Regions from separate parts of the Xenorhabdus ishibashii genome, predicted to be linked through region 2. Evidence: predicted binding sites of a transcription regulator. Region 2 holds the regulator's gene; each other region holds the start of a gene.

Region 1 (10,232 bases), 120 kb from region 2:
TAGTCCGGTAATGGTGGCCACAGAAGCACTAAATGTGAATGCCGGATAAAGTGACAGCAAATTGTAAAAACCTTGTTCTGGGTGTTGTAACACTGTCTCCGCTAATTGACGATTACCATGAAGAATTTCATACAACGCACTGTTACCAAAAATCGATAGCCACAGCAGTGTAAAAACAAATGGAATGACTAATGTTCCCATCACAAACTGACGTATGGTTCTGCCACGGGAAATGCGCGCCAAGAATAATCCGACAAACGGCGACCAGGCCACCCACCATGCCCAGAAAAATAGCGTCCAGTTATTCATCCATTCAGTTGGACGTTCAAACGCAAAACTGTTCAGCGTCATGCCCATGAAACGGCTGATATAATCCCCGATATTCTGCACTAATCCGTTAAGCAGAAACTCAGTATCGCCCATAAACAAAATGAACAAGACCAAGCCGAGCGCCAGCAGGACATTTAATTCAGACAAAAATCGAATGCCTTTGTTTACGCCAGAAGTCACAGAGATAATGGCTATCACCACAGATAATAATATCAAACCGCCCTGAACCCCCAATCCTTGCGGTAACCCGAAAAGAACTTTCAGTCCATAATTCAACTGCACAACGCCAATTCCCAGCGTCGTTGCGATACCAAAAATTGTCCCTATTACTGCCGCAATATCTACCACATGACCAATTGAGCCTTTAATGCGGTTACCGAAAATAGGATAAAGTGCCGAACGGATAGTCAAGGGTAAATTATAACGATAACTAAAATATCCTAGTGCAATTCCCATCAGAGCGTACATAGACCAGCCCGTCAGGCCATAATGGAACAGTGTCCACACCATCGCCTGACGAGCTGCTTCAATCGTTTCTCCTTGACCCGTTGGCGGTCGCATGTATTGCGTAACAGGTTCGGCCACAGAGAAAAACATCAAATCAATGCCAATCCCAGCGGCAAACAGCATAGCCGCCCAACTCAGCAAACTGAATTCCGGCTTAGATTGCTCCGGTCCCAATTTGATTGAACCGAAACGGGAAGCCGCAACAAAAACAACAAACACAATGTAAAGTGTCGCGGCCAGTAAATAGTACCAACCAAAAGTTTTAGATACCCAATTTAGTGTATTTTTTATCCAAACGCTTGTTGCATCTGTGAAAAAAATAGTGAACAGAGAAAATGCAATAATCAGTCCGGCAGAAGTAAAAAAAACGACAGAATTCAGCGTATCTTTCTGGGTGTTTTTTGGACTGTCTTGTGTATTCATAGGCAGTTCCTGAAATTAATAGCATTGAAACACGTGAAAAGCTTAAACCACATAACAACTTGAATTAAATACAAAATTTAAAACACATTAAATAAAATAGCTCCTTTATTGTAAAATTATTGTGATAAAACATATTTAATTTTGATTGAACATTCAATTAAAAAAAAGTTTAATACTGTCCGAATAATTGATTTTCTGAGCATAAAATCATGCCAAAAATTGGAATGCAGTCGATAAGAAAGCAACAACTCATTGATGCAACATTAATCGTTGTAAATGAAGTTGGAATGCAAGAAGCAACTATTGCGCAAATAGCCCGAAAAGCGGGAGTTTCCAACGGTATTATCAGTCACTATTTCAAGGATAAAGACGGCTTACTGGAAGCGACCATGCATTATCTATTGCATCAGCTAAAAATGGCTGTAGCACGCCGATTATGCCTGCTCGATAACGCAACTCCCGCGCAAAGGTTGAAAGCTATCGTCGAAGGGAATTTTGATCCCAGCCAAATCAACAGCGCAGCAATGAAAACCTGGTTAGCATTCTGGGCGAGTAGCATGCATCAACCGAATTTGTATCGGTTACAACAAATCAATGAGCGTCGTTTGTATTCCAATCTTTGTGTTGAATTTAAACGTACCATGCCAAAAGCAGAAGCACGGCTGGCAGCGCAAGGTCTTGCGGCATTGATTGACGGCATTTGGCTGCGGAGTGCACTAAGCCGGAAGGCTTTTGATATAGCAGGGGCATTCAAAATTACTATCGATTACATCGAACAGAAACTCGAACTATCTGATAAGCCCTGACTTATCACCTAATAGATAGACGCTTAAGGAGAATCTATGACCCACTTTGGATTACAAAAACTTTATATCCACGGTGCTTATGTAGATAGCACCAATCCTGATAATACAATTTTTGACGCAATTAACCCAGCTAATGGCAAAGTTATTGCTCAATTTCAGTCTGCCACAGAACAAGATGTTGATTTGGCAGTTGAAAGCGCCAAAAAAGGACAGAAAATCTGGGCCGCCATGACTGCGGTGGAACGTTCACGGATCTTACACAAGGCGGTGAATATCTTGCGTGAACGCAATGATGAACTGGCTGAATTGGAAACACTGGATACCGGCAAACCCTTTTCTGAAACCCAACAGGTTGATATCGTCACAGGCGCCGATGTACTGGAATACTATGCTGGTTTAATTCCGGCTCTTGAAGGCCAGCAGATCCCATTACGTGAATCCTCGTTCGTGTATACGCGCCGTGAACCATTGGGCGTCGTAGCAGGTATCGGTGCATGGAACTACCCTATTCAAATTGCCCTTTGGAAATCAGCCCCCGCTCTGGCTGCCGGCAATGCCATGATCTTCAAACCCAGTGAAGTCACTTCTCTCACCGCCTTGAAGTTGGCTGAAATTTATACCGAAGCCGGTTTGCCAAATGGTGTTTTCAATGTCTTGACTGGCACCGGCCATGAAGTCGGGCATTATCTGACTGTTCACCCTAAAATCGCCAAAATATCTTTTACCGGTGGCATTGTGACCGGTAAAAAAGTTATGGCAAATGCGTCAGGTTCAACCCTCAAAGAAGTCACAATGGAATTGGGGGGCAAATCTCCGCTGATCATTTTTGATGATGCCAATCTGGATCGTGCTGCTGATATTGCCATGATGGCAAACTTTTTTAGTTCAGGTCAGGTTTGCACGAACGGAACACGGGTTTTTGTTCCCAAAACCTTGCTACCACAATTTGAAGCAAAAATTCTTGAACGTGTTAAGCGCATTCGCATTGGTTCGCCTCTCGATCCCAACACTAACTTTGGCCCTCTGGTGAGCTTCCCACACATGGAGTCTGTTTTACGCTATATCGAAAGTGGCAAAAACAGTCATGCCCGTCTGCTTTGTGGCGGCAAGCGCCTGCTGGAAGGCGAACTGGCGAAAGGTGCATTTGTTGCACCAACCGTATTCAGTGACTGTACCGATGATATGTTGATCACACAGGAAGAAATATTTGGACCCGTGATGTCTATCCTGACTTATGAAACAGAAAATGAAGTCATTAACCGAGCCAATAACACACATTATGGCCTCGGTGCTGGATTAGTCACCAAAGATATTTCCCGCGCACATCGCGTGATCCACCAGCTAGAAGCAGGGATCTGCTGGATCAATACCTGGGGAGAATCTCCGGCAGCCATGCCTGTCGGCGGCTATAAACATTCTGGTATTGGTCGGGAAAATGGGCTGGTTACACTACAAAATTACACGCAAACCAAATCAATACAGGTGGAATTAGGTAACTTTGAATCCCTATTTTAATTCACGCCTGAAACAGAGGAGATAACAATGGTTTTTGATTACATTATTATCGGTGCTGGTTCAGCGGGTAATGTACTTGCAACTCGTTTAACGGAAGATCCTAATGTGACGGTTCTGCTACTGGAAGCTGGCGGGCCAGATTATCGATTTGACTTCCGTACTCAAATGCCAGCAGCTCTGGCATATCCCTTGCAGGGAACCCGTTATAACTGGGCTTATGAAACCGATCCCGAACCTCACATGAATAACCGGCGCATGGAATGCGGGCGCGGTAAGGGGTTGGGTGGATCATCACTTATCAATGGCATGTGCTACATCCGTGGTAATCCGCTGGATTTTGATCATTGGGCAACACAATCTGGTCTGGAAGATTGGACCTATCTTGATTGCCTTCCCTATTTTCGTAAAGCTGAATCAAGAGATATTGACGAAAATGACTATCATGGTGTCGATGGGCCTGTCAGTGTCACGACACCCAAGGCAGGTAATAATGAACTCTTTCACGCTATGGTAGAAGCAGGTATTCAGGCGGGTTATCCACGTACTGACGATCTGAATGGCTATCAGCAGGAAGGGTTTGGTCCAATGGATCGCACCGTTACCCCTCAGGGACGCCGCTCCAGTACAGCCCGTGGTTATTTAGATCAAGCACGATCACGCCCCAACCTCACTATCATGACCCATGCTTTGACTGATACCCTTGAATTTAAAGGAAAGACAGCCGTTGGCGTCAATTTTTATCAAGGCAATAGTTCAAATTTAACATTGGCAAAAGCACGTAAAGAAGTTTTACTCTGCGCGGGTGCGATCGCATCTCCACAAATTCTGCAACGTTCAGGTATTGGCCCCGAAGAAATATTAAATGATCTTGGTATTCCTGCGGTGCACGTGTTGCCAGGCGTTGGACAAAACTTACAAGATCACCTTGAAATGTACTTGCAATATGAATGCCTCAAACCTATCTCCCTCTATCCCGCATTGAAATGGTATAACCAACCCCAAATTGGTGCTGAATGGTTATTCAAAGGGACAGGTATTGGTGCCAGCAACCAATTTGAAGCAGGTGGCTTTATTCGTACCCACGAAAAATTTGCCTGGCCAAATATTCAATTTCACTTCCTGCCCGTTGCGATTAACTACAACGGCAGCAATGCTGTCAATCAACATGGTTTTCAAGCTCATGTCGGCTCTATGCGCTCACCAAGTCGGGGGCGAGTTAAAATTAAATCACGGAACCCGCGTCAGCATCCGAGTATTTTATTTAACTACATGTCAACAGAACAAGATTGGCAGGAGTTCCGGGCTGCTATTCGCATTACGCGGGAAATTATGGCGCAACCAGCGCTGGCGCCATATTGCGGACGTGAAATCAGCCCAGGTGTTGAAATTCAAACCGATGAACAGTTAGATGCCTTTATTCGTGAACATGCTGAAACTGCATTTCATCCATCATGCAGTTGTAAAATGGGGACAGATGAAATGGCGGTTGTGGATGGTCAAGGACGTGTGCATGGCATTGAAAATTTGCGGGTGATTGATGCCTCTATCATGCCGACAATTATTACTGGTAATTTAAATGCTACAACGATCATGATTGCTGAAAAAATTGCTGATAAAATCAGGGGAATTTCTCCTCTGCCCCGCAGTCAGGCAAACTATTATGTTGCCAATGATGTTCCTGTCCGCCAACGAGTAAAAAACAGTTAATCAAAATGCATTTTCACAAAAACTGAATAAATCACTAATATGGGAAATTGAGGTATTCACGTAATATCATTTGAACCCTCATTTTTCCCGTATTTATATTACCCATAGCAATAATTATCTTGTTACGATATTAAATTCAAAGTCATAAAGATATGTTCTGCACCTTCTTCCAAATAAATCCCGCCCTGAACTTGATAACCGAGGCTTTCATAAAATGGCTGAGCATGGCATTGTGCAGATAAAACGAGAGTCTCAATGTTATTTCTTCTGCCATAATCTTCAATAAATTCCATAACTTTACGACCTACTCCCTGACCGCGATAGTGTCTCAATACTGCAACACGCCCAACTTTGAGTATGTTATTATCTTTCAGGATCGCCCGTAATACGCCTATTGGTTTTTCACCATCAAATACTACCACATGCAAAGCGATATCATCATACTCATCAATATCAATCTCTGCATCAAATCCCTGTTCATCCGTAAATACTTGTTTGCGAATGGCAAATGCTTGCTGAATTAATTCGGAATTCTGTCTTCCTGTGCTATATTTTATTTCCATTACCATACCCTGATTATAATTTACAAAGTCTACATCTAACCTGCTTTTAGATAGATAAGCAAGTCAAGTTAGGATAAGAAATCAAGACTTGGTTTAGATTGAAAATAATAAGGGTGACCATTTTTAGATCACCCTTATGATGCAATTCACTTTATACCAATAATATCTTGAATTAAGAAGATAAATTAATTTTCTTCTTTTTTATCACCATCATCTTTAAGACCATTGCCTTTAAGGTGATTAATTAAATCATCCGCCTTTTTATCAGCCTCAGACTTTATTTCTTCCGTCTTCAACTTCATGGCACCTGAAAGCTGATCGAGTTTATCATTAGCCTGATGCTGGATATCATCCGTTTTCGCTTTCATAGCCTCCATCACATCACTCGCTGTTTTAGTCGCTTGATTCTGTATATCCGTTACCTTGGATTTCATTTGTTCAGCGGCTTCATTAGATTTATCAATCAAACTATGGTCTTCACGTGAAGCATTTTCCTTTACCTCCTGTGATTTTGCTTTTGCATTATCCGTTACATCCGTGGCTGTTTGTTCAGTCACAGTTTTCTTGTGCACTGCGCTTTCTTCCGTTTGCTGTACTGGATCTTCCGCTTTTTTAGATGCGTCATCACAACCAGCAATCAGTGCCACGATACCTGCCAGGATCAGAGAACCAAGGATCTTTTTCTTCATTGACGAACCCCTTACACTAAGGAAATTTGACTTAAATTTCACCATCGTATGGTATGCTTTCCAAAACCCCATAAGCAAATAAAAATAATTCTCATTTTTATTTGCCTTTTTTGATTTATCAGGTGACTTACTACATTGAAAATATTTCACTTGATCATATTTCAGGAAATTTATGGCAAATAATAGTCAAAAATTAGAAAAACGCCCAATCGCTACCATGATTCAGAAAATTTTAACAGGTACACTTTCAGGGACATTAATATTAGGAGCGGCACTTTCCAGCACTGCTTACGCGATCGAAGATCCCAAAGAGCAAAAATCTGAAAAGAAAAATGAGGTGATAAAATTACCCACACTTTCCGTTGTTGAGAGTTTACACAACAGCACCAGTGCGGGAAGTTCAGTACTCAAAAAGGCGGATATTGACCGAACCCAGGCCGATAATGTTGCTCAGTTACTCGAGCAGCTTCCTGGTGTTTCAATGGCCGGCTCTCCGCGTCCCGGCGGGCAAACGCTGAATATCTGGGGCATGGGCGACCAGGAAGATATCAAAATCACTCTGGATGATGCGCCAAAAGGATTCGAAAAGTATCGTCAGGGTTCCGTCTTTATTGAGCCTGAGTTAATCAAACGTGTCGAGGTTGATAAAGGGCCACACAATTTACTCAACGGAAATGGTGGATTTGGTGGTTCGGTCAAACTTGTGACAAAAGATGCGAACGATTTGTTGCGCCCTGATGAAGATTGGGGTGGCTTTGTCAAACAAAGCTACCACACGAATGACAGGCAGTGGATCAATAGTGGCGCAATATATGGCAGAGATCCTAACGGTTTTGCTGATGGATTGCTCTATGTGAGCAAGCGCAATGGGCACAATATTAAACGCCCTGATGGTACACGTTTTGAGTTTTCACAAAACAACCAAACATCTTATTTATTGAAAACCAACTTTTATCCCAGTGACGCTCACACGGTAAGTTTATCTGCTATGCGATCTGAATCAGATGGCTGGCAACCTTGGGCAGCTAAACGAGATAAAATGAATGTTCCTTCAGCCTACGATATAGAAAAATATGGTTGGGATGGTGCATGGAAGAGAAAACTCGTTTTTCGTAATCAGATTGATCAAAACTACACTGCCAAGTGGAATATCGCTCCAGAGGACAATCCTTGGCTGAACCTGACGATGATTTATGCTTATTCAAAAACTAAGCAAAATGACCATCGTCCAGAAAATGTCATAGCTAATTACAGCTCTTCCATGGGAAACAAAAGCTGGGTTGATTACATCGATAATCTGGTTGATATCAACAATAAAAGCGTATTCTCAACAGGTATGATTGAACACGAATTACTGGTGGGCACTCGCTTGCATAAAAACGAACGCAATGTGCTGATGTTCGATAAAAGCAAAATAAAGTATAAAAACTATAACTATGGTTATTATCAGCCAGGCTATATGCCTGCTGGCGATCAATTCACTTACAGTTTCTATATTCAAGATTCCCTGAAAATAGGCAACGTCACCGTCACACCGGGTGTTCGCTATGATCATGTCAAAAATAGGGGTAAAGAAAATAACGCATCCATATACAACGATAAATCACCAGAAATCAATCATGACTATAGCAGTGTAACCTATACTGGCTGGTCACCCCATTTGGGCATTTTGTGGCAAACCAATAAAAATCTTTCACTGTTTGCTGATGTCAGCCGTACATGGCGTGCACCAGTAGTTGATGAACAATATGAGGTACAAGGGATCGGTAGTCTTAGAGGCTCAAGCCGTAATCTCGATGTTGAGAGAATGACAGGGATACGCCTTGGTGCAATTCTCGACTTCAATAATGTGGTATTTGAAGATGATAGCCTACAAATCCGTACCACCTTATTCCGCAACCGTGGTAAAGATGAGATCTTTAAAAAACGTGGAGTTTACTGTAAAGCCCAAGCTGATGGCTTAGTACCGTACTACAACTGTGAAAAACCACAAGCAAACTATCGCAACCTGTCAGGATATACCATCGAGGGGCTGGAAATAGAAACCTTCTATGACAGCCGCACACTCTTCGGAAAATTATCTTTCTCTACAATGCGTGGCCAGCGTGATACTTCTATGCGCGATCCATGGTCAGAGCATAAAACCTGGCTTGTAGAAATACCACCAACTTCTGCACATGCCATGTTAGGGTTCAAGCTCCCACAATGGCAGATGGTAATGGGATGGAAAGGTGACTTTATCCGTAAGCAAGATCGTTCACCAGAAGATAAAGAGCCACTGGTTAAAAATTGGTCACTACCAAAGAGCAGTGGTTATGCCTTGCACGGTCTGTTTGCAAGCTGGCGCCCTGATTTTATCAAAGGATTTGAAGCACGAGTCACTATCGATAACCTGTTCAACCGTGATTACTCTCCGTACTTAGGAGAGGAAGTCTCAGGTATTGGCCGGAATTATAAATTCAGCATTTCACAGCAATTCTAACTGATACTTAACCCTCCAATACCTAACCCTCTTACCTTAAGAGGGTTAGGTTTCCAAACGCTGCATTGACTTCCTCTCATCAAATACAAATAATAACCATTATCAGTTATATCCTATCAGGCAATATCATTATGGCGGTGCAAAAAAGCACATTTAAGCACAATCAAATCACCCAGAAACTCTATACCGATTACCATCATTGGTTATGCAACTGGATCAGACAAAACAGTGCTTATCCCAATCAGGCTGAAGATCTCGTTCATGAGGTCTTCATCAAATTGATGCAATCTTCGGATCTGGAAAATATCCGCCAGCCAAGAGCTTTTTTAATGACAATAGCACGCAGAACCCTCTCCAATTACTGGCGCAGGAAAAAACTGGAAGACAATTATCTGGACTATGTCAGTGAACAACCTGAAATCTCAGCCAATTCTTCTGAGAATCAACTTATGCTGTTAGAACAGTTAGAAAAGATAGATAAGACTCTGGATGAACTTCCGGCAAAGGTTCGGCAGACATTTCTACTCACTCAACTCCAAGGCTTGCGTTATAAAGAAGTTGCGGAAAATTTGGGTATCTCAATAAGCTCAGTGAAAAATTATTTGCAGCAAGCCCACAAGGAATGCCACCTTTTTAATACACATTGAACAGTCATCCCTGAACAAACAACAAAAAACCCCGCTGTTTATCTGGCAGCAGGGCATTTTTTCTAACAACAAAGTTGCTTGACGGTAAAAAAATATTAAAGAATACGATGCTTCTCCAACTGTGCTTGACGGGCAGTTTCCCTCGCCATGCGTTTTTTACGAGCATCGCAAGGTTCAGGACAATCACACACTTTTTCTACGCCGATGCTTCCCAAGCCACCACAGCTTCCTTGAATGCTTTTGCGCTTAAAAATATAGCCTAACGCCATGCCAGCAAAAGCCAGCAAGAAAAAGATAAAAGTGGCAATAAAGACTTCCACCGCCTTTCCTCCTTTCTTATTTCTTCTGTAAGTATGCCTTCTTAAAGGCGGTATTATAACGCTCTTCAAAACCGTCTTTGGTTTTAACAATCATAAAGACCGGAATATTCAGCTTCTCAGCCACTTCCATGCCCTTCTCTGGTCCGAGTACATCTAAGCCTGTAGAAAAGCCATCAGCGCTCATACAAGTCGGTGCTATCACGGTAATTGAAACCAAATTATGTGTTATCGGCCTGCCGGTTT
Region 2 (10,232 bases):
TCACCCATTCCATCTGTACACTGGAATTTCAGGATAACCGACGTTTGTACGATTGGGTATTGGATAACATTACGATTGATTGTCATCCACGTCAGTACGAGTTTTCTCGCCTGAATCTGGAATATACGGTGATGTCCAAGCGTAAACTTAACCAGTTAGTGACAGAAAAAATCGTTGATGGTTGGGATGACCCACGTATGCCAACTATCTCTGGATTACGTCGTCGTGGTTATACTGCGGCTTCTATTCGTGAATTCTGTCGTCGTATTGGTGTGACAAAACAGGATAACAACGTTGAAATGGCCGCATTGGAATCCTGCATCCGTGATGATCTGAATGAAAATGCACCGCGCGCGATGGCGGTTCTTGATCCAGTGAAACTGGTGATTGAAAACATGCCGGAAGGTGAAGTTATTCTGACAATGCCTAACCATCCGAACAAACCAGAAATGGGCAGCCGTGAAGTGCCGTTCAGTCGCGAAGTCTACATTGATCGTGCAGATTTTCGTGAAGAAGCAAACCGCCAATATAAGCGTCTGGTTCTGGGTAAAGAAGTCCGTCTGCGTAATGCTTATGTGATTAAAGCCGAGCGAGTTGAGAAAGATGCAGAAGGCAATATCACGACAATTTATTGTCAGTATGACGAGCAAACCCTGAACAAAGATCCAGCCGATGGTCGCAAGGTTAAGGGTGTCATTCATTGGGTAAGCGCAGCACACGGTGTACCGGCAGAATTCTATCTGTATGACCGTCTGTTTAGCGTAGCAAACCCAGGGGCAGAAGCTGACTTCTTGTCTACTATCAATCAGAATTCGCTGGTGATCCGTAAAGGATTTGTCGAAACAGGGTTGGCAAATGCTTTACCAGAAACAACCTATCAGTTTGAGCGCGAAGGTTATTTCTGTGCTGATAGCCGTCTCTCAGGTGCTGAACATCTGGTCTTTAACCGTACGGTTGGCCTGCGCGATACTTGGGCAAAAATTTCGCAAGAGTAATAATCTCACCAAGATAATGTGATCCTTCCCACAAAAAAGCGTGATTATTTTCACGCTTTTTTGTGCTTGATAGCCTTGTAATGAAAATTAACTCCTTCAGGTAAGATTAAAAATTGCCTTATAGTCACATGTTATGTAGGGTTATTGCCTGGCCAGACTTGTACATTATTTGCCCCAAAATTTGCCCATTGAAAAAATAATAAGTTCGGACGAGGTAATTTATGAAAACTATTAAATTACGTACTTTGGCAGCATTTATCACGGCAGTTGGATTTATAGGCAACGCTCATGCAGAAATGGCATCACCAATGTCATTGCAGCAATCCATGTCATCACAACAGATTGTGGATTTACTCAGTCAGTTAAAAGTTAATTTCAAAGTCATTGATAATCAGGCGGGTGCACATGGTACAGATTGTGCCATTCTTGGCGCTGATTCGGCGGCCTGTAATCGGGTTAACATTACCTTGAGCAATGGTGATCAGGCAATCAACTCTTCCGATTGGGCGCTCTATTTTCACAGTATTCGCCAAATCCTGAAATTGGATAATGATCAATACAAAATCACCCATATTACCGGTGACTTACATAAACTGGAGCCAACGAAGCAATTTACGGGCATCAAAGCCAATGAAGAGATCGTGTTACCCATTATTGGTGAATATTGGCAGATTTACAGTACAGATTTTATGCCGCGTTGGTATGCAACTTCTGGTGATGCGACGCCCAAAATCTTGGCAAATACCGATACTGAAAACATCAGCGAATTTTTATCTGATCTGAAAGGCGAACAGTGGCAACGAACCACAACGGATAACAATACCCTGATGACGCCTGAAAACCGCTTTGCAAAAAACCAACAAGTGGCAACGATCAGTGAAGATAAACTGCGAGGGCAGATTATTCCGACACCGAGAGAGCTTTCCGTTCATTCCCAGGATGTGGATTTATCCCGTGGCGTGAAATTAGAGTTGGGCGGGTTGAGCGGCGAAACTATTAACGTGATCAGGGAACGTTTTAAAGCCCGTGATATTCATTTAACGGATAACGGTTACCGAATAGCAACTCAAATCAACGCAAACCAATTTACCAAGCCTTGGCGAATAAAAGGTGCGTATTTATTGGAGATTACCACCAAAGGGGCACAAATCATCGCATTTGATCAATCTGGTGTATTCTATGGCCTACAATCGCTGTTTTCCTTACTTCCTGCCAATGGTATGCCAAAGATTGCGACACTGACGGCAAAAGATGCACCTCGGTTTGAATATCGCGGTGTGTTCCTTGATGTTGGGCGAAATTTTCATAGCAAAGAAGCTGTCTTGCGTCTGCTTGACCAAATGTCCCGCTATAAACTGAACAAGTTCCATTTCCATTTGAGTGATGATGAAGGTTGGCGTTTAGAAATCCCTGATTTACCGGAATTGACTGAAATCGGCAGTCAACGTTGCCATGATTTGAGTGAGACTCAGTGCTTATTGCCGCAATTGGGATCAGGGCCAGAGAATAACAATATGGGAAGTGGCTATTTTAGCCGTCAGGATTACATTGATATTCTGAACTATGCCAAAGCCCGTCAGATAGAAGTGATCCCAGAAATTGATATACCCGCCCACGCTCGTGCCGCAGTGATGTCGATGGAAGCGCGCTATAAGAAACTGATGGCGCAGGGCAAAGAGCAGGAAGCTAATGAATATCGCCTGCTTGATCAGACAGATACCTCGAATACCACCTCCGTGCAGTTCTATGATCGCCACAGTTACCTTAACCCGTGCATGGATTCGGCAAAACGATTTATCAATAAAGTGATTAGCGAAATTGTTGCCATGCACAAAGAAGCGGGTCTGCCGTTAAATACATGGCATTTTGGTGGCGATGAGGCGAAAAATATCCGTTTGGGGGCAGGATATCAGGACAAAAATGGGACAATTGTGCCAGACAAAGGGATTATCAACCAAAAAATCGAAGACAAGCCGTGGGCAAAATCTCAGGCTTGTCAGAAAATGATAGCGCAAGGTGTTATTAAAGATGTAGATGAACTTGCCAGTTATTTTGCCATTGAAGTCAGCAAAATCGTTAATGCCCACGGTATCAGCACCATGCAGGTATGGCAGGATGGACTGAAACAGGCTAAATCGGCAAAAGATTTTGCGACTAAACAGGTGACGGTGAACTTCTGGGATACCCTGTATTGGGGAGGTTATGATTCTGTCAATGACTGGGCGAATAAAGGTTATCGGGTCATTGTTTCCAGCCCTGATTATGTCTATCTGGATATGCCATATGAAGTCCATCCGAAAGAGCGGGGCTATTATTGGGCAACTCGCTTTAATGATGAAGCGAAAATTTTCAGCTTTGCTCCGAACAATATGCCACAAAATGCTGAAACCTCGGTGGATCGGGATGGCAATCACTTTAATGCTCATAGCAATAAACGCTGGCCGGGCGCTTATGGTGTATCGGGGCAATTATGGAGTGAAACCGTGCGCACCGATGATCAAATGGAATATATGATTTATCCGCGTTTACTGCCGCTGGCGGAACGGGCATGGCATCAAGCCAGATGGGAGCAGAATTACCAGCAAGGCAGAGAATATAAAGGCGGAATAACACACTATGTTGATACAACTCTCCTGCAACATGACTGGGAGCGCTTTGCTAATCTGATCGGGCAGCGTGAGCTGGCTAAGCTGGATAAAGACAAAATTTCATATCGTTTGCCTGTACCGGGCGGCCGAATTGTTTCTGGAACACTGGAAGCCAATATTGCATTACCGGGAATGGTTATCCAATACTCATTGGATAATGGGAAAACATGGCAGGATTACAATGACAGGCAGCGACCTCATGTCAGCGGCAATGTGAAAATTCGCTCTGTCAGTACTGATGGAAAACGCTTTAGCCGTATCGATGAAGTTAAATTCTAACGGCTGCTTTTGAGCAATGAGGGGAAATCAGAGCAATAGATTAATAAGGTAATCTGCCGATTAGTTGGAATTCTAATCGGCAGTAGCTTATTCAGACGAACAAACACCAGAAGCGGATTATTTCAGTTACCTTATTTGGCGCTTGTTTACCTATCATGCTTTTTCATCATGCAGTGCGTTATCCTTGCGGCAGTCACCAGCAGCACAGTGACCATATAAATAAAGACTGTGGTTTGAGAGCTTGATTCCATAACGCTCAGCAATATTTTTCTGACGCTCTTCAATAAACTCATCGCTAAATTCAATGACCTTACCGCAGTCGAGACAAATCAGATGGTCATGGTGATGTTGCTGAGTGAGTTCAAAAACCGATTTACCGCCCTCAAAATTGTGGCGCGTGACAATGCCGGCATCATCGAACTGGTTCAACACGCGATAGACAGTGGCGAGGCCAATCTCTTCACCGATATCAATCAGCTTTTTGTAGAGATCCTCCGCACTGACATGATGGCATTCTGGGTCCTGTAGCACTTCCAGAATTTTCAGTCGTGGAAGTGTTACTTTAAGTCCAGCATTTTTCAATGCTTTATTGTTGTCGGTCATGCGGATTCAGTCCTGTAACTTGAGTTAAGTGAACTTGTGATACTTGGGGGTATCGTGAGGGAATCATGATTCTGTTTCACGTTGCTGATTATAGGCATGGATATTAAAAATGAAAACCATGCCTATTCAGATATCATGACACATTATGCAAGAATAATCCTGCCTGAAAGGGCTTTTATCTTCTTATTAAGCACCCAGAATTTCTGACAGGCTCATTTCAGCCGTGATCTGTTGTACCCAGGCTTCAACGCGCTCATCCGTCAATTCTGGTTGACGATCTTCATCAATGGCCAGACCAATAAAATGGTTATCGTCCGCCATGCCCTTAGAGGCTTCAAAGTGATATCCTTCGGTTGGCCAGTGGCCTACAATAATGGCACCATGAGGTTCAATAATATCGCGAATGGTGCCCATAGCATCACAGAAGTACTCTGCATAATCTTCCTGGTCACCACAGCCGAACAAAGCAACCAGTTTCCCTTCGAAGTTGATCTCTTCCAGCGTTGGGAAAAAATCATCCCAGTCACACTGAGCTTCGCCGTAATACCAGGTTGGGATGCCAAGCAGCAGGATATCGAAGGCTTCAATGTCTTCTTTGCTGCTTTTGGCAATATCGTGGACTTCAGCAACATCAGCACCGCCCAATTTTTCTTGGATCATTTTGGCGATGTTTTCTGTGTTGCCTGTATCACTACCGAAGAATATACCTATTATTGCCATAAAATGGGTTAACCTCTTGTTTTATTAGTGTATTAAATCTATACACATCACGCTGAAATCAGCTAGAAAAATGTCAGTTTCAGTAACATGAAAAGCGTTATTTTGACCAAACATCCATGACAAATCTGTCAGATTTGTGTGGTGATAGCGCTTCATTGTGTTTAATAAAAGCCGTTAATCGGCAAGGTGATTTTTTTCTGTCAGTTGAGCTAATAACATTTGTTCAATCAATTCACTGCGGCTAATGTTGCGCTGTTTTGCCAGATGGTTTAGTGCATCGACGGCATCTTCATTGAGCTTGAGTTCCACTCGCCGCAGTCCTTTGACTTTATCTCGCCGCAACTGGTTGCGTTTATTGATTCTAAGCTGTTCATCTCTGGACAGCGGGTTTGTCTTAGGTCGCCCAGGCCTGCGTTCATCTGCGAACAAATCCAGTGTGGTGCGATCAGTTTGTTCTTTTGCCATAAATTCAATTGATAATGGGCGTGTACCAATAATATAGCGGGCAATAATACCTTAGCTGGACGCGTGTCGCTACTAGTTTCCCTTTCCGCTTTTTGTCGGTGGAAGTCCCCTTTTGAGGTAATTTTTCTGTGTACAATGTCAGTGATGATATTTTTATCGATACTCCTAACCAGAATGATATCGGGCTGCTGTTTGTGAATAAGATAAGTTTCTTTTTTAGTCATCACTTCGTTTGTTGATACCAAAGTTGTGCATATAAGCCATTTTGCTGTACCAGAGCATCATGTGAACCTGATTCAGTGATACTCCCCAGATCTAAAACGAAAATCTTATCGGCATGGCGGAGGGTATTTAACCGATGAGCAATGCTGATCACGGTTCGGTTTCGGCATATTTCATCCATATTGCTCATGATGGCGGCTTCTGACTCATAATCCAGTGCGGAGGTCGCTTCATCAAGGATCAGAATCTTGGGATCATTGAGCAATGCCCTTGCCAATGCGATACGTTGCCGCTGTCCACCAGAAAGGTTACCCCCTTTTTCGCCAACATAATGGTCAAATTTATGTGGAAATGCATTGATAAAATCAACCGCCCCCGCCAAGGTTGCAGCCCGATAGACCTCTTCATCACTGGCATTGGGCTTGCACAGGCGGATATTGTCCGCAATGCTGCCGGAAAACAGAATGCTCTCCTGCAAGACTACGCTCATATTACGGCGCAGTGATACTGGGTCGGCAATCGCTAAATCCATGCCATCCACCAAAACCTGACCGTGTTGTGGCACATATAGGCGTTGTAACAGGCGGGTTAATGTACTTTTGCCGGAACCCGATGGTCCGGTAATGCCAATAAATTCTCCGGCCTTAATGTTCAGTGACAAATTTGCCAGCACTTCTGGCGTATCAGTATGATAGCGGAAGCGTATATTGCGGAATTCAATCTGGCCTGCCAGTTCAGGAGCTGATACCAGCCCCTGTTTACTACTTTCCATAGGTTCATCAAGAATATCGCCCACCCGACGCAGGGCGATCAGCGTATGCTGAAAATCTTGCCAGACTTGTGCCAATCTTAGGATGGGTTGGGTAACATGCCCCGCCAACATATTAAAGGCAATTAATTCACCAGGGGATAAATCCCCATCAAGTACACCCCGAACTCCCCACCATAGCAGCAGAGCAGCAACTACTTTTTGGATCAGTTCAATGCCTTGTCCGGCGGCAAGCCCACTTTTTTGCGCCGTGAAACGCCGGATTAACTGCTGGCTGAGCACCTTTTGCCACTGGTGCAGAAAGCGTTTTTCTGTCGCAGTAGTTTTAATGGTTTCAATACCCGTGACAGCTTCTGTCAGAAAGCTGGTGGCATTAGCATCAGCTTCATACTCTTTTTCTACCTTGCGTCGAATGATTGGCCCGACGGCGATCCAGAGCAAGAAATAGAGAACCAGCGAACTGATTACGATCCAGGTTAACAGGGAGGAATAATGGAACATCACACCCAGAAACAGAACAATGAAAATCAGGTCAAGCAACAGCATCAGGGTAGAACCGGTCAAAAATTGGCGGATCTGCGCCATCTCCCTGACTCTGGCAATAATTTGTCCTGTTTGCCGCTGTTTGAAATAGGGCAGGGGCAAACCGACGAGGTGGCGATACAATTTGCCGGAGAGTTCAGCATTGATTTGGCTGGCCATATGCCCAAACACGGTATTACGCAGGAAGCCATAAAGAGGTTCTGCCAACGCCAGTGCCAGCATCGCCATACCTAAAACATGCAGGCTGGAAATACTCCGCCCAACCAGCACCTTATCGATGACATTTTCAAATAATAAAGGCGCCGCCAATGCAAAAAGCTGCAATACAATGGCATACAGAAAAATATCCCGTAACTGGCTTTTTTGCCTGAAAATAGAAGGGAAAAACCAGCTTAGGCCAAATTTAACCTGCTGCTTGGTCAGGAATTTATCCGCTACCAGCAGCACCTTATATTCACACCCGCTGTGATCCTGTTCACCCCGCATTGGATGAGTCAGTGCATGCACTTCATATTGTCCGGTGATAGGATCGAACACTTTAAATGCATCAGAACGAATTTCTGACAGAATCCACCAACGCTTATCCAATTCAATCAATGCAGGTACAGGTAATGTGGCAACGCTATCAGGTGTCAAACGTTCAAACTTACTGCACAGCCCAATAGCATCCGCCGCTTCACGTAGTTGTGGATCTGTCAGTGCAAGGGAATCCAGCCCCAGGGAATGATGTAATTGCCCGACAGAAGCCACTTTATGGAACTGTTTCCCTAAATGAACGAGACAATCCAGGGCGTAATTGTTTGCAAAGGAAAAAGTATCAGTCATGATTATTTTTCCCTTAACGCTTCAGATTGATATTCTCGGATTGGACTGAGCAGATAATCAATCACTCTGCGTTGATCCGTCTTGATTTCCGCAACAATAGACATCCCAGCCGTGATTTCAACAGGTTTTCCATCCACCATAATATTGTTCTGTTTGAGGCTGATTTGCGCGGGAAAAACCAGACCTGACCGTTCGTCGGTGGTGGAGTCCCGTGAAATGCTCAATAACTCTCCTTCAATCGTGCCATAGCGAGTATAAGGAAATGCATCGACTTTAACAGTGACATGCTGACCAGGCCGGACAAAACCGGCATCTTTGTTCAGGATCTGGATTTCAGCCAGTTGTACATGCTCGTCAGGAACAATCACCATCAGATTCTGCGCAGGTTGCAAAACAGCGCCGAGGGTATGGACACTTAATTGTTGAACTGTGCCGGTCACGGGAGCACGCACAACCTCAAGTTCTTCCCGCTCTTGCATTTTAGAAATTTCTTGTTGTGTTACCGCCAACTGAATTTTTGCCTGTTTCCTTTTCTCAAACCATTCCCGCTCTTTTTTAATTTTGACGCTCTTTAACTGCTCTTCCAGACTCTTGTATTTCGCCATCAGAATATCGAGTTCCGATTTTTGTTGCGCGATCACCCTTTCTGTTTCCAGAAGTTCCTTTTCTTGTTCGAGATATTCCACCTTGCTGATAACCTGCTTTTGGCTCAATGTTTTTCGCGCCTGCAAACGTTGGTTAATATTTTCGCGCAGGTGGGTTAATGACCGTATATCGCTATGCCGCGCTTTTTGGGAAGTCAGGTTCTCTTCCATTTCCGCGTGAATAGTGGTCATAATTGAGTCGAACTCCTGCTGTTCGTGGGCGTAATGTGCCAGAATTCTTTCCTGCTTATCGGCGGATTGTTGTTGGAAAAGCGGCAGAGATTTAGGGAATTGTTTTTCCAGCAGAGCTTGATAACGAATTTCTTCTTCCGTCAGATAATTGCGTTGCTCGATCAAACGGGCAATATCCTGATTGACGCCGAGTGTATTGAGCGTTAACAGTGGTGCCCCTTTCTCAACATGCTGACCATTTGTGATATGAATGGCGATCAGGCGGCTTTGCTCGTAAGCCTGAATGATTTGGGAACGGCCAGAAGCGATCAGGCGTCCGGTTGCTGTTGCCTGTACATCCAATTTCCCCAGACAAGCCCAGAGCACCGCAACCAGAACACTGATACTCAGCGTTATTGCCGTATAGCGGGCGAACGGGGAAGGTGGACGTTGTGACAATGCCAGATGGGTCGGTAAAAAATCATAGTGGGGAGTGGCAGTATGTAACCGTTTAATCCCTTTGCGCAAGATAGCCTTAAACATGGGCAGGCTCCTCCTGTGTTGTTTCCTGTTTTAATTCTTGTTGTAACTGCCAAAGTTTCCGATAGTGTTTGCCTTGTTGCAGAAGCTGTTGGTGGCTGCCTTGTTCGATGATTTGGCCTTGATGTAACACAATGATCCGGTCGCATTGGCGTACCGTGGAGAGCCGGTGTGCAATGGTGATGACCGTTCTGCCTTGGGCAATCTCAGCCATGTTGGATTGAATGATGGCTTGCGATTCATCATCCAATGCACTGGTGGCTTCATCAAGGATCAAGATCTTGGGATCGGATAACAGGGTTCTGGCAATGGCAAGACGTTGTCTCTGCCCGCCTGATAACGATTGTCCCCCTTCGGCGATCACCGTGTCATACCCCATCGGCAATCGGAGAATAAAATCGTGTGCCCCTGCCAGCTTTGCGGCTTCAATGACGGCGGATAACGGGGCGTCAGGACATGACTGGGACAGGTTCTCATACACAGTTTTATTAAACAGGAAGTTTTCTTGCAAAACGATACCAATCTGCTGCCGGATGGATGCAATCTTGAAGTTTTGCAAGGGAATGCCATCCAGTGTGATAGTTCCACGCTCTGGGGTATAAAGTCGTAACAGCAAACGTGCAAGAGTGCTTTTCCCAGAGCCTGAAGTGCCCACAACGCCTACGTTTTCTCCTGCCCGAATATCGAGCGTGAAATGGTTGATAGTGGGTGGAAGATCGGGTTGATAGTGAAAGACGATATCAGAAAATGAGATAGCTCCTTGTAATACAACCTGTTCGTTGCCTGATTGTTGCTCTGTTGGCAGGTT
Region 3 (10,232 bases), 380 kb from region 2:
TCTATTAGCAAAAACAAGCTCAAATAAATGGAGCTTGTCCAAAAAAGTTCTTGTAGCTCTAGTCGTAGGTGTCGTTTTTGGGTTGGCATTAAACATCGTTTATGGAACAGATAACCTTACCGTAAAAGAATCGATTAAATGGTTCAATATTGTTGGTAATGGTTATGTACAACTGCTACAAATGGTTATCATGCCGTTAGTTTTTGCTTCTATCCTAAGTGCCGTTGCCCGTTTACACAAAGCATCTTCCTTAGGAAAGATCAGCTTTTTTACCATTGGTACATTACTTTTCACAACAGCGATTTCCGCTTTAATCGGTATTGTAATTGCCAATTTGTTTGGACTAAGTGCAGCAGGGCTTATTCAAGGCTCTCAAGAAACTACTCGTTTATTAGCAATTGAAAGCAATTATATTGACAAAGTTGCAGATATGAGTGTGCCTCAAATCATTCTCTCTTTTATTCCTAAAAATCCCTTTGCTGACCTAACGGGAGCGCGTCCTACTTCCATTATTAGTGTGGTAATTTTTGCGACATTTTTAGGCATCGCTGCGCTACAAATGATTCAAGATGATCAGGAGCGCGGTAAACGGGCTCTTGTTGCTATTGATACAATGCAAGCATGGGCAATGAAGCTGGTTAGGTTAGTTATGCGTCTCACTCCATACGGCGTGATGGCTTTAATGACCAAAGTTGTTGCCAGTTCTAATATCCAAGACATTACTCAATTAGGTAGTTTTGTTGTTGCTTCCTACATCGCCCTTGGCCTGATGTTTATAGTACATGGCGGTCTTCTGGCATTTACCGGTATCAATCCCCTGAAATTCTTTAAAAAAGCAGGCCCCGTATTGACATTCGCATTTACCAGCCGTTCAAGCGCTGCAAGTATTCCCCTGAACGTTGAAACACAAACTCGTCGCCTCGGTATACCAGAGTCTATTGCCAGTTTTTCCGCCTCTTTTGGCGCGACTATTGGGCAAAATGGCTGTGCAGGCATTTATCCAGCTATGTTGGCAGTGATGGTGGCTCCAACCGTGGGTATTAACCCCTTTGATCCAGTGTGGATTGCAACTCTTGTGGGAGTTGTGACTATCAGCTCTGCAGGGGTGGCTGGTGTTGGTGGTGGCGCAACATTTGCGGCATTGATTGTTTTACCTGCTATGGGTCTACCTGTTACCTTAGTGGCACTGCTCATTTCTGTTGAGCCTTTGATCGACATGGGACGCACAGCATTAAATGTTAATGGTGCTATGACAGCAGGTACAATCACCAGTCAGTTGATGAGAAAAACCAATAAAGAGGTGTTTGAGCAAGACGAAAAAGTGGTAAAAAAATCTTAATTCAAGCCTGATGAAATAAACCAGAGAAAACATACTGCCACTAACATGCATTTCCCCTGAAGATTAAATAAAGCCGAGAATCATGATGAATCTCGGCTTTATATCTATATTAGTTATTAGAAATTAATAGCATTACTTTATATATTCACCACTACGAAGAGCTTCAATACGCTTATCCAACGGCGGATGAGATAAAAACAACTCACTAAAACTCTTAGCTTTGCCATTAATACAGAACGCCATCATTCTCCCCTCTTCCTGAGGTTCATAGCTGGTCTTAAGACGTTGTAACGCTGCAATCATCTTTTCGCGGCCAACTAATTTCGCTGATCCTGCATCTGCATGGAATTCACGATAACGGGAGAACCACATGGTAATAATACTTGCCAGGATACCAAATACGATCTCCAACACCATGGAAATCACCATGTAGACGATTGGATTACCATTGCTGCTGCTTTCACTTTCATCATCGTTGCTGGAAAGGAAACTTGCAGCGGCCTGTGCAATGATACGTGAAATAAAGATAACAAATGTGTTCACAATCCCCTGCAACAATGTCATCGTCACCATATCACCATTGGCAATATGGCTAATTTCATGGGCAATGACGGCTTCAGCTTCATCACGGCTCATATTATTCAGTAACCCTGTACTAACAGCAACCAGAGAAGCATTACGGCGTGCCCCTGTAGCAAATGCGTTAATATCCAAGGCATCATAGATAGCCACTTGCGGCATAGTAATTCCAACTTGATCCGCTTGACGACGTACAGTTTCCATCAACCAGGCTTCAATTTCATTGGAAGGTTTTTCAATAACCTGACCACCAACAGAGCGCAGAGCCATCCATTTCGACATTAATAACGAAATGAATGCACCACCAAAACCGAACAAACCCGCCATAATCATGAGACCAGCTACACTGCTCCGCTGAACTCCTGTAAGTGAAAGTATTATTCCAAACACCACCATGACAGCAAGGTTTGTGAGAAGGAATAAGGCGATTCTCATCATATAAATTTGCTTCCTTTAATTATCAAACAGTTCAACTAAGCGTTAAGCCATAAGATGGGGCTATTCCCATATTATTCAAGTTTTTGAAGACGTTAAGCGACAAAAACAACATAACTTTACAATATAATAAAAAAGGCCGACTACCAAGCCGGCCTTTTATCTATAACGAATTTTAAGACTATCTCGTTACAGCCATTTCAGCAGGCTGATGCGCCAAATCCAGAGCAATTTTTACAGATTCATTTAAGTAAGGATCTGGCCCTTTATAATCTTTTGGCAAATCATCAAGCGATTTGAGCGTTTTTTTACCTTCTCGTTTAAAGCGTTCATTAAGACGATTCAATTTAATTGTTTCGTATTCCTTGTTTTCTTTCTCTCTTTGAGCATAGTTCAAGGAATAAACGCCCTTACGTTCTTTAATAACTTTATAATAAGCAATATCCTGTTTGATATATTTAAATTCAGGATCATTGGCAATTCGTTGATTATACTGCTTAGTCAATAGCGGCGTTAACTCTGAAATTACTTTCGAAGAAGTATAATGTGCAGGTTGAATGCTGTCCCAAGGTAGCGCATTATCTTCCTGACTTTCCCCTATTTCAGAAGGTTCTTCTCCTGTCGGCATAACTATATCAGGCGTTACTCCCTTAAGCTGGGTGCTACCTCCATTTATCCGATAGAATTTCTGGATCGTGTATTGCACAGAGCCAATTTCAGGCCATTCAGGTTGTAACATTTGATCATAAATGCGATTTAGAGGGCGGTATTGCTGAACTGTACCTTTACCGAAAGAAGGTTCTCCCACAATTAATCCACGACCATAATCTTGCATTGCGGCCGCAAAGATTTCAGATGCAGAAGCACTTCTATTATCAGTCAGAACGACCAGAGGACCTTTATAGTATATTGCTTCATCTGTATCTGCCTCCACTTTCACTCTGCCGGTATTGTCCCGAATCTGAACAATGGGGCCAGTAGGAATAAACAAGCCAGATAGCGATACAGCTTCTGTCAACGCTCCACCACCATTACCACGCAAATCAATAACAACCGATGAAACCCCCTGTTTAGTGAGTTTCTGCAACTGCACTTTCACATCGTTAGTTAAGCCGACATAGAAACTGGGTATATCCAGGACACCAACCTTCTCCTTCCCTACCGTTTTCACCGACATCTTGACAGCATTATCTTCAAGGCGGATATTTTCACGAGTTAAGGTAACAATGTGGTTTTTTGCCCCTTTCGTACTTGGAATGATTTCAAGGCGGACTTTACTCCCCTTAGGCCCTTTGATAAGAGCAACGACATCTTCCAAACGCCATCCAACAACATCAACAATTGGTTTGCCTACCTGCCCAACACCAATAATTTTATCTCCAACTTTCAATAAATTGCTTTTAGCTGCTGGACCGCCCGCAAGCAATGAACGAATGGAAACATACTCATCATCATATTGTAAAACAGCACCGATGCCTTCAAGAGATAAGCTCATCTCTGAATTAAACTGTTCTGTATCACGAGGTGAGAGATAACTGGTATGCGGATCTATTTCACGGGCAAAAGCCATCATAATGCTTTGAAAAACATCCTCACTCTTGGTTTGTGTGAGACGTTTTAATAACATTCGATAGCGTTTAGTCAGAGTTTCTTTGATTTCTTTATCGTCTTTGCCGGATAATTTGAGGTTTATCCAATCAAATTTGATTTTAGCATCCCAAAGTCTATTCAACTCTTCAACACTCTTTGGCCATGGTGCTTTGATACGGTCGGTTTCAATGGTGTCATGACCGTTTAAATCAACGGGCTGCTCTAAACGAGCGAGCACATATTGATAGCGTTCAAAGCGGCGCTTTTGCATCAAATTGAATAGATCATACGGAAGTTTTAGATCACCATTTTCAAGCTCTTTTCCTAATTTTCCCTTTCGAGCTGCAAATTGTGCGATATCAGATGCAAAAAAAACATTATGTCCATAATCCAGTTGATTCAGGTAACGATCAAAAATTTTTCCTGAAAAATCTGCATCCAGATAAAACTGGCGATAATGAGAACGAAGAAAGCGGGAAACAATCCGCTTACTTACGGTGGGATGTTGTGGTTCCGGTTTTAAATCTGGTAACTGGCTCAGACTGAGAACAGCCGTATTATTAGCGTTAGCGTGGCTGCCATTCGCGATATTGCCATTAATAGTATCTGCATAACCTATACTAGAAAATGATAGACCTAAAACGAAAGCCAATATAATGAGTTTGTTCATGCCCAAGTTGGCCTCCGTATCAGAACTTTAAGTGTTCTGCGCGTACAATCATTGCTAAACCAGTAGGTAGCTGCACCCTGACACCATCTTTTGCAATTTCAAGCACAGATGCATCCATTAGGCTTTTTCCTACATTGACTTTGATTGTCTGACCGACTTTCAAAGAGGATACGTCAGTGACTGAGTTTAACTCAGGTTGTGCAATTTTTTTTATGGTTTTATCTTCTGGTTTACGCGATTGTTGCGGGCGGTTTTGTGAACGCACTGGACGTTTTTCACCATCACCTGATCTCTTTTGACGACGAGGAGCTGGTTTTTTATTCACAGGGCGTTCATTTTTCTTGTCAGATACGTTTTCAGTTTCACGCTTCTTGGCATTTTGTTCAGATCGTTGAGCCTGTATCCGCGCTTTCGCTTCCGCTAGTTGCTGACGCGCATGTTCAATATGTTCGATTTCCAGCTCGCCACACATGTTCCCGTCAAGGTCGACACGCTGAGCTCCTTCTTTTACACCATAGAGATAGCGCCAACTGGAGGTATACAAGCGCAAAGCAGAACGGAGCTGTGTTTTACTCAAACACTCTTCGCCCTGAATACGTTCAACGATGTCCTGAAAGATCCCAATCTTCAAAGGACGTGCTTCACCTTCTGCTACAAAGCAAAGCGGGAAGCGCTCAGCCAAGAAAGCAATGACTTCTTTACTACTGTTCAACTTAGGTTGATTTTCCATGAAATTTCCTGATTACAACGGTTTTGCCAACCAGCGCAGGCATGAACAGGCGACATTATAATAGCGTTGCTGATAAATGCCACGTTATACGTATGTTAAGTTACGTTCTGTTGTAGATATTTTGACATAACACATTGTTTCAAATGGTTACAAAGCCTGATAACTAGCGCTTTCAAACCATTTTCATCATTCTCGTCAAACCGATCAAAAACCGTGCTATCAATATCCAAAACGCCAATAACTTGCCCATTGATTTCTAAGGGAAGTACAATTTCAGCATTACTGGTGACATCGCAGGCTATATGATCAGGAAAAGCATGTACATCAGAAATACGTTGTATACTCTTATTTGCAACAGCCGTTCCGCATACCCCTTTTCCTACCGGAATACGAACGCAAGCAATCTTACCCTGAAATGGCCCTAATACCAGAGTATCATCATCAACTAAATAAAAGCCGACCCAATTAACATGTTCCAAACGTTCATATAACAATGCACTTGTGTTAGCCAGAGAAGCGATAAGATCGTATTCCCCTGATAGCAGTGCCATCAGACTATCTGCTAACTCTTGATAAAATTTATTCTTATCCATAAGCTCCTACGCAACAGATAAACATTTAACAAAATGAAAACAATGATTTTACATTAAATTTTCATCGTGTTTAACAGACTATTTCTAAGCATAATCTATCACTATGATTTAAATTTTCTTCCAGAATATCGTTTTTCTTCCTGAATTTAAATTTTCTTTAATTATTTTTACCAGTATGCACTTATAAAACTTAGGGATATATCACAGCTTATTTAAAAGATAGCCTGACTTGCACCCAGGATCGTGCCTTTGCTCATATTTTTATTATAAAACACCTTATCGTTACTTTAATTGGTTGTTTTATTTTCACTTACTTATTATACACCTAAGAAATAAAGTAATTTATTGAAAAGGAAATAAAAATATTCGCCCTTTATAACGGGCAAAAAAAGGCCGAGTTTACTCCTCTACTCGGCCCAGGGAAAATGGCTCTGTCAAAGAGCCTTGCGTTAAAAATTGCCATTGAGACGTAGAACAACTGACTATCTAAAGCGTAGTTGACATACAATGATTTACCAAACTTTAACCATTATCGGTTGGATGAATAGTCACATAAAGCCAATGCTGCTTTTTGAAATGGCTCAATGCTCATTTTTTGATTGGGATGATCGGGATCATTTAAGAGGATTGTATCTAATGATGATGCAATTACCTGGTTGGCTTGCATCAGTTGTGTTGCTTGATCATTCAACGGATACTGCATCAATGTGCTAGGATTTATCACAAACAACGCTCCATCTGTTCGACAATCAAGCATAACTTCTTCGCGAGTAAATGCCCACTGTTTGCCAAACTGTAACTTACTAATCGTTTTTATTGGCGCAGCTACTCCCTGAAAAGAGAGAAGCAAAAGAGGCACAGCCCAAAATAGTCGTTTCATTATCATCTTTCCCCTGATAGATACATACATGCCGTGATTTTATCGCTAATCTTCCTGTTTATGTACCCAGATTTACACCAATCATTCAAGAATCACGCAGGAGGTTGCGTTGCAAAAATCGCTACGCATAATAATACGGTTGTACCCAGAATAATTTCCAGCCAACTATTGATTATCAATTGCTGATAGCACTTTTTCTGTTTTAATTTGGGAACTAAAATATAGCGGTTAATCAAAGCCAAAAGAACCATTCCAGTAACCAGAACTATTTTTAACCATAGCATGGATTGGTATTCAGACAGAGTTCGACTGAAAATGGGCCAACCTGGAATGAGAATCACACTGCTCACAATTCCAGTCACAATCACCAGAGACACGGCAAAATGCCCATAAAGAGAAAATTTTCTCATGGCTGTTATGCTATCTGCATATAAGTTAGTCGCATTAGGCGATAAGTTTGCTTCTACTGATTGACGTAATCGCAAGAATTGCAGACACAGTAAGAATGGCCACAATCCACCAAACCAGTAACCTGCACTGAGTAAATGAATAACCTGATTGGCTTGAAGTAATAACCCTATGTTTCCTTCATACATAGCGGCATGTCCAATGAAAGCATGGCTTGAAAGTAAAATGAAAGAACAACCTAATAACAGGAAATTTCTGACCTTAATATTAGAAAGGAACAGCCCACCAACAGCAAGTACAGCAGTCAATAACTGCCATTTCCATACTTGTCCAAAAGAGGTTTCCAAGACAGACAGCCAGATATCCAGAGCATAAACATCGTGCCAGCCATCTCCCATTAATCCAGCCTGTACAATAAACCAGATGATTGAGGTGATAAAAGCCAGCACGGTGCTGATTAAAACACCAACTTTTAACCGTTCTCTCATCAGGAGCGAGAAATGACCAGAAACAAGCATTACAGTGAATAAGCTAAGGCCAAACATCAACATAACGACCACAAAATGAGAGAAACGGCAGAATACGTATAGCGCCTCTAGAGAAATCATTATTTTACGGTAAAACTATAAACGCCTTTTGTTTTATGACCATCGACAGAAAGTACACTCCAGTCAACACTGTATTTTCCTGTAGCAAGTTTGCCTTCAACTGGCAGAATTAACTTGGTTTTGGTCTCAGGATCGAGTTCTAATTTACCTGTTTTAATTACGCTCTTTTCTGGGCCAATCAATTTTACCTTACTGAACCCAAGCTCAATACGTTCTGAAAAGTTCAAAGTGATAGTTTGTGGGGCTGCTTCAACCGTTGTATTTTCTGCGGGAGTCTGATCTTTCAAATGAGCATGGGCCAAAGCCTGCTGACAAGACATGCCGACAAACAGAACCACAAGAGCAGATAGTTTGGTCCAGGATGAACGGATGTTAAGAATAAACATATAGATAACCCTTTAATATGTAGATGAATTTTTTATGTTTAAAAGGAGATTCTATACCAAAAAATCTGTTTAATCTGCGATAATCAGCGAGTAATGTCCCGACCTGTGAGGCACTACGCAAAAATGGGAATATAAAGAGGGAGAACCGTAACCCCAGTTTCACAAGGCATGAAAAAAACACAAAGAAACGGAGTTACGATGGAAAACAGATCAAATTGATTTATCCGGTTATTTTCTCTACTTAGTAGATTTTAAATGGCAGAATAACCAGCAAAACTCAAGTTGAAACATGCAAGAATCAGGCATGTGCTGGTGCCGCAGATAATCCCTTGAGATCTTTATCCAACAAGAACAGGGCTTTTCCACTTTCCCCTACCATCTCTAGTTTGTCCAGAATAGATTTGAACAGTTTTTCTTCTTCATGCTGCTCCGCAACATACCACTGCAAGAAATTAAAAGTGGAATAGTCTTGTGTCGTCATCGCGACATGGGCAAGTTTATTGATTTCTTCTGTGATCAATTTTTCATGCTCATAAGTCTGGTTAAACACATCGGAGATAGATTTGAATTCTACAGGAGGAGCCTGAATAGCGCCCAATACAGGCATTGAACCTGTGTCACCCAAATAATCAAACAAGCGTTGCATATGTTGCATCTCTTCCTGTGAATGCGTCTTTAAAAACGCGGCTGCGCCTTCATATCCCTTATCACTGCACCATGCACTCATTTGCAGGTATAAATTTGCAGAATAAAATTCCAGATTTAATTGCTCATTTAATTTTTTGATCATTTCTTGTTTTAACATCGGCCAACTCTCCTAATAATTTATTAAATTTTGCGTATTATGCCAATTAAAAACACATAATACAAAAACAAAATAAAAATATGCAATTAATTGATAAATAGGATTTTATTTATAAAAACCAATAAGAATAAATCTCATTAAATATAAGAAAATAAGAATCAATTTTATTTAATTAAATTTTTATTCAGAAAATAATTTTTAATAAAAATGAGAATTGATATTATTTATGTTTATTAGATACGTTTTTGCTCTTTTTAAAACAGCTTGCTAAACAAAAGAGAGTCTATTAATTTTCTTTTAGATAAATTAAAAATGAGTTTTCAGAGAGGCCAAAAATGGAACATAACTTAGCCAAATTATCTAAAGATGAAATGGATAAGGTCAATGTTGATTTAGCAGCATCCGGTGTTGCTTTTAAAGAACGTTATAACATGCCTGTCATTCCTGACACTGTTGAACAATCACAACCTGCACATCTGCAAGACTATTTCCAACAACGCTTGCAGCATTACCGCCAGCAGTCAAGATTACTGTCACGCCTGCCTTATGAACCTAAAAGTCGTTGAGGGAATGATAAAAAGGATAACCACCCTTTGCGGGTGGTTACATCTTAACTATTTCCAATAAATCTATTTGCCAACAAATTTATCAGTGGCTTTGATAAGTTGGTGTAAAATGCCGGCTTCATCAAAAGAGTGACCAGCCCCTTCCACAATATGCAATTCAGCCTCCGGCCATACTTTTGCCAAATCCCACGCATTCTGTATCTGACATGCCATATCATAGCGTCCATGTATAATCACAGCGGGGATATGCCTGATCACATCAATATGATCCAGTAATTGCTGGGTTTCATCCATAAAACCATTATTGATAAAGTAATGGTTTTCAATACGTGCAAACGCCAGGGCAAAATTATCCTCTGAAAAAGAGGCTGAGTTTGTAGAAGGCAGTAATGTTACTGTTTCTCCCTCCCAGAGACTCCATAAACGTGCAGCTTCCAACTGTACTTGCAAATCTTCACTGGTCAGCCGTTTGTTATAGGCGGCTATTACATCATTGCGCTCTTCTTCTGATAGGATAGACAACATACGTTCCCATTTTTCTGGGAAAAAACGAGAAGCGCCTTCTTGATAGTACCAGTGCAACTCTTGTGGACGGAGTAAGAAAATCCCTCTGAGCACTAATTCTGACACACTATTTGGGTGT

The links. Region 2 encodes Fur, which represses iron uptake genes when iron is present. Its sites were predicted from a motif close to ATAATAATGAGAACNACTATCAA; they were not measured.
Region 1: the regulator Fur is predicted to act here: its motif matches at 6,619-6,641, upstream of Xish_RS13035 (TonB-dependent hemoglobin/transferrin/lactoferrin family receptor).
Region 3: the regulator Fur is predicted to act here: its motif matches at 9,225-9,247, upstream of ftnA (non-heme ferritin).

What each region holds. Positions count from the first base shown of each region.
Region 1 is NZ_NJAK01000001.1:2,726,872-2,737,103, reverse strand. It holds gene Xish_RS13065 (choline transporter) at 1-1,260, opposite strand, end outside; gene betI (transcriptional regulator BetI) at 1,470-2,066, shown strand; gene betB (betaine-aldehyde dehydrogenase) at 2,103-3,581, shown strand; gene betA (choline dehydrogenase) at 3,609-5,288, shown strand; gene Xish_RS13045 (GNAT family N-acetyltransferase) at 5,411-5,851, opposite strand; gene Xish_RS13040 (hypothetical protein) at 6,037-6,540, opposite strand; gene Xish_RS13035 (TonB-dependent hemoglobin/transferrin/lactoferrin family receptor) at 6,713-9,022, shown strand; gene Xish_RS13030 (sigma-70 family RNA polymerase sigma factor) at 9,154-9,669, shown strand; gene nqrM ((Na+)-NQR maturation NqrM) at 9,765-9,938, opposite strand; gene Xish_RS13020 (FAD:protein FMN transferase) at 10,006-10,232, opposite strand, start outside.
Region 2 is NZ_NJAK01000001.1:2,850,723-2,860,954, forward strand. It holds gene glnS (glutamine--tRNA ligase) at 1-995, shown strand, start outside; gene Xish_RS13595 (beta-N-acetylhexosaminidase) at 1,217-3,922, shown strand; gene fur (ferric iron uptake transcriptional regulator) at 4,076-4,525, opposite strand; gene fldA (flavodoxin FldA) at 4,712-5,245, opposite strand; gene ybfE (LexA regulated protein) at 5,420-5,710, opposite strand; gene Xish_RS13615 (type I secretion system permease/ATPase) at 5,934-8,069, opposite strand; gene Xish_RS13620 (HlyD family type I secretion periplasmic adaptor subunit) at 8,072-9,427, opposite strand; gene Xish_RS13625 (peptidase domain-containing ABC transporter) at 9,420-10,232, opposite strand, start outside.
Region 3 is NZ_NJAK01000001.1:3,229,205-3,239,436, reverse strand. It holds gene Xish_RS15295 (L-cystine transporter) at 1-1,339, shown strand, start outside; gene htpX (protease HtpX) at 1,472-2,356, opposite strand; gene prc (carboxy terminal-processing peptidase) at 2,535-4,613, opposite strand; gene proQ (RNA chaperone ProQ) at 4,633-5,343, opposite strand; gene Xish_RS15275 (GAF domain-containing protein) at 5,439-5,936, opposite strand; gene Xish_RS15270 (YebY family protein) at 6,466-6,816, opposite strand; gene copD (copper homeostasis membrane protein CopD) at 6,909-7,832, opposite strand; gene yobA (CopC domain-containing protein YobA) at 7,832-8,218, opposite strand; gene ftnA (non-heme ferritin) at 8,517-9,023, opposite strand; gene Xish_RS15250 (DNA polymerase III subunit theta) at 9,359-9,589, shown strand; gene pip (prolyl aminopeptidase) at 9,653-10,232, opposite strand, start outside.